DNA from 2 places in the Brevundimonas sp. FG8 genome. Region 1 is predicted to be linked to the other one. Evidence: riboswitches for the same ligand, from Rfam matches in the RefSeq annotation. Region 1 holds a riboswitch; the other holds the start of a gene.
The links. A riboswitch is a leader RNA that binds a small molecule or an ion and turns the genes downstream of it on or off. The one in region 1 is predicted to bind cobalamin.
Positions count from the first base shown of each region.

Region 2: it holds a riboswitch for cobalamin, as region 1 does, so the genes downstream of both, metE (5-methyltetrahydropteroyltriglutamate--homocysteine S-methyltransferase) here and ACODRV_RS04770 (TonB-dependent receptor plug domain-containing protein) in region 1, are expected to answer to the same signal.

Region 1 covers NZ_JBMDIU010000002.1:244,868-248,265, forward strand. The annotation lists gene mutS (DNA mismatch repair protein MutS) at 1-1,146, opposite strand, end outside; cobalamin riboswitch at 1,224-1,407, shown strand; gene ACODRV_RS04770 (TonB-dependent receptor plug domain-containing protein) at 1,554-3,368, shown strand; gene ACODRV_RS04775 (aldo/keto reductase) at 3,352-3,398, opposite strand, start outside.
Region 2 covers NZ_JBMDIU010000001.1:447,482-450,879, forward strand. The annotation lists gene metE (5-methyltetrahydropteroyltriglutamate--homocysteine S-methyltransferase) at 1-2,005, opposite strand, end outside; cobalamin riboswitch at 2,113-2,333, opposite strand; gene ACODRV_RS02095 (YbhB/YbcL family Raf kinase inhibitor-like protein) at 2,402-2,881, opposite strand; gene ACODRV_RS02100 (hypothetical protein) at 2,953-3,084, opposite strand; gene purS (phosphoribosylformylglycinamidine synthase subunit PurS) at 3,081-3,317, opposite strand; gene purC (phosphoribosylaminoimidazolesuccinocarboxamide synthase) at 3,317-3,398, opposite strand, start outside.

The DNA.
Region 1 (3,398 bases):
CCCGCCCCGGCCCAGCACCAGTCGCGACACCGCCCGCGCCACATCCGACGACGCCTTCAACCCGTCGCGCAAGTCCCGTCTCAGGTCGCGCCGCTCCAGCAGCCATTCGACCGCATCGAGTCCATGATTGATGGCGACCGGGTCGCGCAGGGGCCGGGCGATCCGTTCGGCCAGCGCCCGCGCCCCGCCGGACGTCACCGTCCGGTCGATGCAGGCCAGCAGGGAGCCGTCGCGCTCGCCCCGCTGGGTGCGATCAATCTCGAGGCTGAGGCGGGTCGCCGGATCGATGGCCAGAAAGCCGGTGTCGCCCGACCGACGCGGCGGTGTCAGGGCCGGTATCTTACCCGCCTGCGTCGTTTCCAGATAGGCCGCGATCAGGCCCAGCGCCGAAACCTCGGCCTCTTCAAACGCCCCGAACCCGTCCAGCGAGGCGACGCCGTACAGCCGCTCGACCCGCACCTTGGCGCCGACGGGTTCGGCCAGCGCCTGCGGCAGGGCCTGCACCACCCCGCCCGAACTGTTCAGGGCGTCCTTGGTCTCCTCATCCGAGAACAGGCGGTCCGGCACCAGAACTTCCGACGGCCGGAACGAGGCCAGGGTCGCGCCGAGGTCGTCCAGGGAACAGGCGACCACATCGACCACGCCGCCGGCCAGCTCGACCACCGCCACGGCGGCCCGCCCCTTGCGCACGGCCACGGCCGCAAGCCGGTTGGCGCCGCGCGCATCCAGCAGGCTGTCCTCGGTGAGGGTGCCCGGCGTGACCACCCGCACGACACCGCGCTGCACCACCGACTTGGAGCCGCGCTTCTTGGCTTCGGCCGGGTCTTCCAGCTGTTCGCAGATCGCCGCCTTGAACCCCTGCCGGATGAGCCGCGCCAGATAGCCGTCCAGCGCGTGCACCGGCACGCCCGCCATCGGGATGTCCTCGCCCTGATGCTTGCCTCGCCTGGTCAGGGTGATGCCCAGCGCCGCCGCCGCGATCTCGGCGTCCTTGAAGAACAGCTCGTAGAAGTCGCCCATCCGGAAGAACAGGATCGCGTCCGGCTGCCCGGCCTTGGCCGTCAGATACTGCGCCATGAACGGCGTCGCGCCCTCCACGGATGGGACGGCGTCGGCTTGCGGCGGGTGAGCGAGGGGAGCGTTCATGCGTGGCGACAGGGTGACGGATCAGGCCCGTCGTCTCAAGCGTGATCCGCCTGTCTTGCACAAGCGTCTTCGCGCTGCGACAAGCCGCACCGGCGGTTAAGGGAACGCGGTCAGACACCGCGGCTGTGCCCGCAACTGTAGGCGGCGAGAGCGTCGTCCGTCCGGGGTTCGCCCCGGCGCCACTGGTCTTCGGGCCGGGAAGGCGAGGGCTTCGCTTGTTGACCCGCAAGCCAGGAGACCTGGCCGCCGATGTCGCTCGCTCCTGTCCGGGACCAGACAGAGGCGCGGGGACTTCCGTCGCAGCGACCCGATCTTGCGCCGTCCGGACCATTCAGGCCCGGCGGATCGGCTCGCTCATATACGGCCCCACGCGCGTCTTCGCGGGGCCGACAAGGGGTCCTCGCTCAATGAAGCGCTCCATTCTCCTCTCCACGGCGGCCCTGACCGCCGCCCTCGCCTCGCCCGTCTTCGCCCGGTCATCGGATGAGCTTCCTGAAGTCGTGGTCACCGCGACCCGCATCCCGGCCATCGTCGCCGAGACCCCGGGCGCCCGCGTCATCGACGCCGATACGATCCAGCAGCGCGGCGCCGTCTTCGCCGCCGACATACTGACCGACGTGCCCGGCCTGTCCGTGACACGGTCAGGAGCGTTCGGGGGTGTCGCCCAGGTCCGCATGCGCGGAGCTACCCCGGGCAAGACACTGGTTCTGGTCGACGGCGCCCCGGTCAACGATGCGGCCGAGCCCAACGGCGCCTATGATGTCTCGGGCTTCGACCTGGGCGATGTCGAGCGCATCGAGGTCCTGTCAGGCCCGCAGTCCTCGCTGTGGGGCTCCGACGCCATCGGCGGCGTGATCGCCTTCACCACCCGAGAGATCAACGGCCTGCGCGCCGAGGCAGAGGCCGGCGACTTCGACACCCTGCGCGGTCGTATCGCCGTCGGCACGGCCAACGAGACCTGGGCGCTGGGCGGCTATGTCTCCCGCTTCACCACTGACGGGATCTCGGTCGCGGACGAGGCCGACGGCAATCCGGAAGCCGACGGCTTCGACAACACCACCGTGGGCCTGCGTGGCCGCTACGCCGTCTCCCCGGCGGTGAAGCTGGACGCCTCGGCCCGCTGGTCGCGAAGCGAGGCTGATCTCGATAACGGCTTCCCCATCGCCGACAACGGCGACCGGTCGGAGTCCGAGCAATGGTCGGGCGTGGTCCGCGCCACCGTCGATGCTCTGGGCCTGCAACATCAGTTCAGCGTCTCGGGCTCGGACATCGAACGCCAGACCTTCAGCGTCTTCGGCGGCGTCTTCGACGCCAACCGTCAGGCCTGGCGCTGGCAGGCCAACGGCGAGACCGGCGCGGCCACCTACGCCTTCGGTCTGGAACGCGAAGAGAGCGAAGGCAGCCTGTCGACCGGCGCCGACGTCAGCCTGGAGAGTACTGCGGCCTTCGCCACCGGCCGTTATCAGGTCACGGACGCCCTGAGCGTCACCGGCGGCCTGCGTTTTGACGACACCGACTTCGGCTCGAAGACCACCGGGCGCGTCTCGGCGGCGTGGGACTTCGGTCCGGGCTTCACCCTGTCCGGCGCCTACGGCACGGGCTTCAAGGCGCCGTCGGTCAGTCAGGCGGCCTGCGACTTCTGCTTCGCCGCCATCCCCTTCCCGACCCTGCGTCCGGAAAAGGCTGAAGGGCTGGAAGCCGCCATCGGCTGGCGTTCGGCCGATGGCCGTATCGAGGGCCGGGCCACGGTCTATCGTCTGAAGGTCGAGGACCAGATCAGCTTCTTCTTCGATACGACCACCTTCGACAGCTATTACGTCAACATCGCCGAGACGGCGACGGACGGGGTCGAGCTGGAGGGCCGGGCGGCGCTGATCAACGGCTTCGACCTGAGCCTGGCCTACGCCTGGACCGACGCGAAGGACGAGACCACCGGCGCCCGCCTGCTGCGCGTGCCGGAACACGCCGGTTCGGTCACCCTCGGCTGGACGGGCGACCGGCTGTCCGGCGCCCTGACCGTGCGGGCGGAAGGCGATCAGGATGACAGTGGTGGTGTCCGCGAGGGCTTCGTCACGGCCAATGTGAATGCGGCCTACGACCTGACCGATCACATCACCCTGACGGCGCGCGTCGAGAATCTGGCGGATGAGCACTACCAGCAGGTGCTGGGCTACGGCGAGCCGGGCCGTTCCGGCTACGTCGGGATCAGGCTGCGCTACTGATCCGGGCGCGAGGCCCGGCCGCTACGGCGG
Region 2 (3,398 bases), on a different contig from region 1:
ACTCGGAATAACACATGTGGGTGTGGATCTGGGTCTCGTCCCGCACGCCCGAGGCCGTGATGCGGAAGCACTCCACCGCCCAGTCCAGATAGGCCTGCCAGTCCCGGCGACGCAGCGGCAGGCCTTCGCGCAGGGCGGCCTCGTCGATCTGGATGATCGGCGCCCCCGCGGCCTCCAGATCGACGACCTCGTCCCGGATGGCGAAGGCGATCTGGCGACAGGTCTCGCTTCGCGGCTGATCGTCCCGCACGAACGACCAGTTCAGGATCGTCACCGGCCCGGTCAGCATGCCCTTCATCGGCTTGTCGGTCAGCGATTGGGCATAGCGCCACCACTCAACCGTCATGGGCTTTGGTCGCGACACATCGCCGAAGATGATCGGCGGACGGACGCAGCGGCTGCCATACGACTGCACCCACGCCGCCCTGGTGAAGGCGAAGCCCGCCAGCTGCTCGCCGAAATACTGGACCATATCGTTGCGCTCGAACTCGCCGTGGACCAGCACGTCCAGCCCGATGTCCTCCTGCCGCCTCACCGTCCGAACGGTTTCCTCACGCAGGAACTGTTCGTAGGCGGCGTCAGCCAGAACGCCCTTGCCGTGCTCGGCGCGGGCCTTTCGCACTTCCGGCGTCTGGGGGAAGGAGCCGATGGTTGTCGTGGGAAAGGCGGGCAGGCCCAGCCGCTTCGCCTGCGCCAGACGGCGGATTTCAAAGCCGTTGGCGCGCTGCGCCGGTGCGGCGTCCGCCGTCCGCGCCTTCACCGCCGGGTCTTGGATCAGCACGGAGTTCCGGCGCGAGACGATGGCCGCGTCCGTTGCATCGAGTTCGACTCGCACCGCATCGCGCCCTTCGTTGAGCGCGCGGGCCAGCACCTTGAGTTCGCCCACCTTCTGCACGGCGAAGGCCAGCCAATCGCGCACCTCCGGATCCAGCGTCGTCTCCTGGTCCAGATCGATCGGCGTGTGCAGCAACGAGCAGGACGGCGCCACGATCACCTGACGGCCAGAGCCGACCACCGGCTCGATCCGATCCAGAACGGCGCTCAGGTCCGCCTTCCAGACATTGCGCCCGTCGATGACGCCCAGCGACAGCGCCTGATCGGGTCGCGCCCCCGCGACCACCGCCTCCAACTGCTCCGGCGCCCGGACCAGATCGACGTGCAGACCGTGCGCGGGCAACGACAGGGCCAGTTCGAGATTGTCCTCCAGCCCGCCGAAATAGGTCGTCAGCATCACCCGGATCGGCGGCGTCACATCGCACAGCATCCGGTAGGCGAGGGCGTAGGCCTCGGCCGCGCCCTCTGGCAGGTCAGTGACGAGGCAGGGCTCGTCGATCTGCACCCAGGTCGCCCCCGCGCGCGCCAGCGATCGCAGCACCTCGGCATAGACCGGCAGCAGTCTCGGCAGCAGCGAGAGGACGTCGAAGTCGCCGCCTTTCGCCTTGCCCAGCAGCAGATAGCTGACCGGCCCCAGCAGCACCGGCCGGGTCTCGACCCCCTGTTCCTTGGCCTCCAGATACTCGTGCAGCGCCTTGGTCGAGGCGAGGCGGAAGGTCTGGTCCGCCGTGAACTCCGGCACGATGAAGTGGTAGTTGGTGTCGAACCACTTGGTCATCTCGGCCGCCGGCGCGTCCTGCGCGCCATGCCCGGAGACTTGCGCGTGGCCGTGCTCGCACCGGTCCCCCTGCGCCCCCCGCGCCATGGCGAAATAGGTGTCCAGATCGACCCGGTCATCCGACCAGCCGTAGATCGCGGGCACGGCCCCGACCATGGCGGTGGTGTCCAGCACATGGTCGTACAGCGAGAAGTCGTTCGACGGGATCAGGTCCGCGCCCAGCTCACGCTGGCGGGCCCAGGCCTGACCGCGCAGGTCGGCGGCGGCGGCGAACAATGCCTTGGCGTCGAGCCTGCCGGCCCAGTGGGCTTCAAGCGCGGTCTTCAGCTCGCGCTTCGGGCCGATGCGGGGAAAGCCGAGGGTGGCGACCTGGACGGGGAGGCGGGCGGTCATGGGGCGAAACCTTTGCTGTTGGCAGGGCTTCGGACAGGGACGCGCGAACGCTCACGCGGGCATCGGATCCGGCGGCGCACTTGCGGCCTGACCGGACACCCCGCCGGAGGACGTTATCTGTCGGGGCAGGTCTCCTGGCTCACGGGTCACGGCTTCGGGCCCGGCCTTCCCGGAGGCGAACCCCCAGTGACACGAGATGGACCCTCGGCTCGCCGCTTACAGTTGCGGGGGCAGCGCCGGATTTGACGCGAAATGCGTCTCACCGGCTTCCCTCTTAGCTCCGCGCGACCCGAAAGCCGCGCGCAGAACCACGATGCCCGCATAGAGCGGGCATCCTCCGGCGAAGTCAAGAAACATATAAAGACATGCTTATATGTTTATGGGATTGGCTTGGGGTCAGCCTTGGCCGGTGTTTTCGTAGGTGGCGGTGATCGTCGCCTTGGCCAGCGTATGGAAATGCAGGTTGAAGCCGAAGACGGCGCCCGAATTGTCCGGGGTGACGTCCAGCTTGTCGGTGTCCACGGCGAAGACGGTGAAGATGTAGCGGTGCGGGCCGTGACCGGGAGGCGGGGCGGCGCCGCCGAAGCCTGCGGGGCCGTAGTCCGTGCGCCCCTCGACCGATCCGGCGGGCAGATCGGCGGACGAGGCGCCGGTCTTAAGCTCGGTCACATCGGCGGGAATGTTGGCCACGGTCCAGTGCCAGAAGCCCGAGCCCGTGGGGGCGTCAGGGTCGTAGCAGGTGACGGCGTAGCTCTTCGTGCCCTCGGGGGCGCCCGACCATGACAGATGCGGCGAGGTATTGCCCTTCGCCTGAACCTGCGCGTCCGGCAGCACGCCGCCGTCGGTGATGTCGTTGGAAGTCAGGGTGAAGGTCATGGGCCGCTCCGCAAAAGGACTGCGGACCTCATAACGCGCGCGGGGCGGCCCCGTCACCCGTGGAGCGGGGCTTAGTGCCCCTGCTCGTGCGCGGCGGTGGTGAAGGCGCTGTCGTCCATCAGTCCACCGGCGAGGGCTGCGGCGAAGATCACGCAGCCCGCGACGATGAAGAGGATGACCAGAGGCTTCAGGATGCGTTTCACGCGACCTCGATCCGGTAGGATTCGATGACCGTGTTGGCGAGCAGGGTTTCGCACATCTTCTTCGCCTCGACGGCGGGGTCGCCCTCGCCGGCGAAGTCGAACTCGATCAGCTTGCCGACGCGGGCGTTGGAAACGCCGCCCCAGCCCAGACCGTTCAGCGCGCCTTCAACGGCCTTGCCCTGAACGTCCAGAACGCCCGGCTTCAGGAAGACGTGAACCTTGACCTTGGCCATCAGTGCAGCCCTCCCTGAATGACCGTGGGCATGCCCTTCATGATGCCCAGGCGGCGCGCCACTTCGGTGTAGCTTTCGATG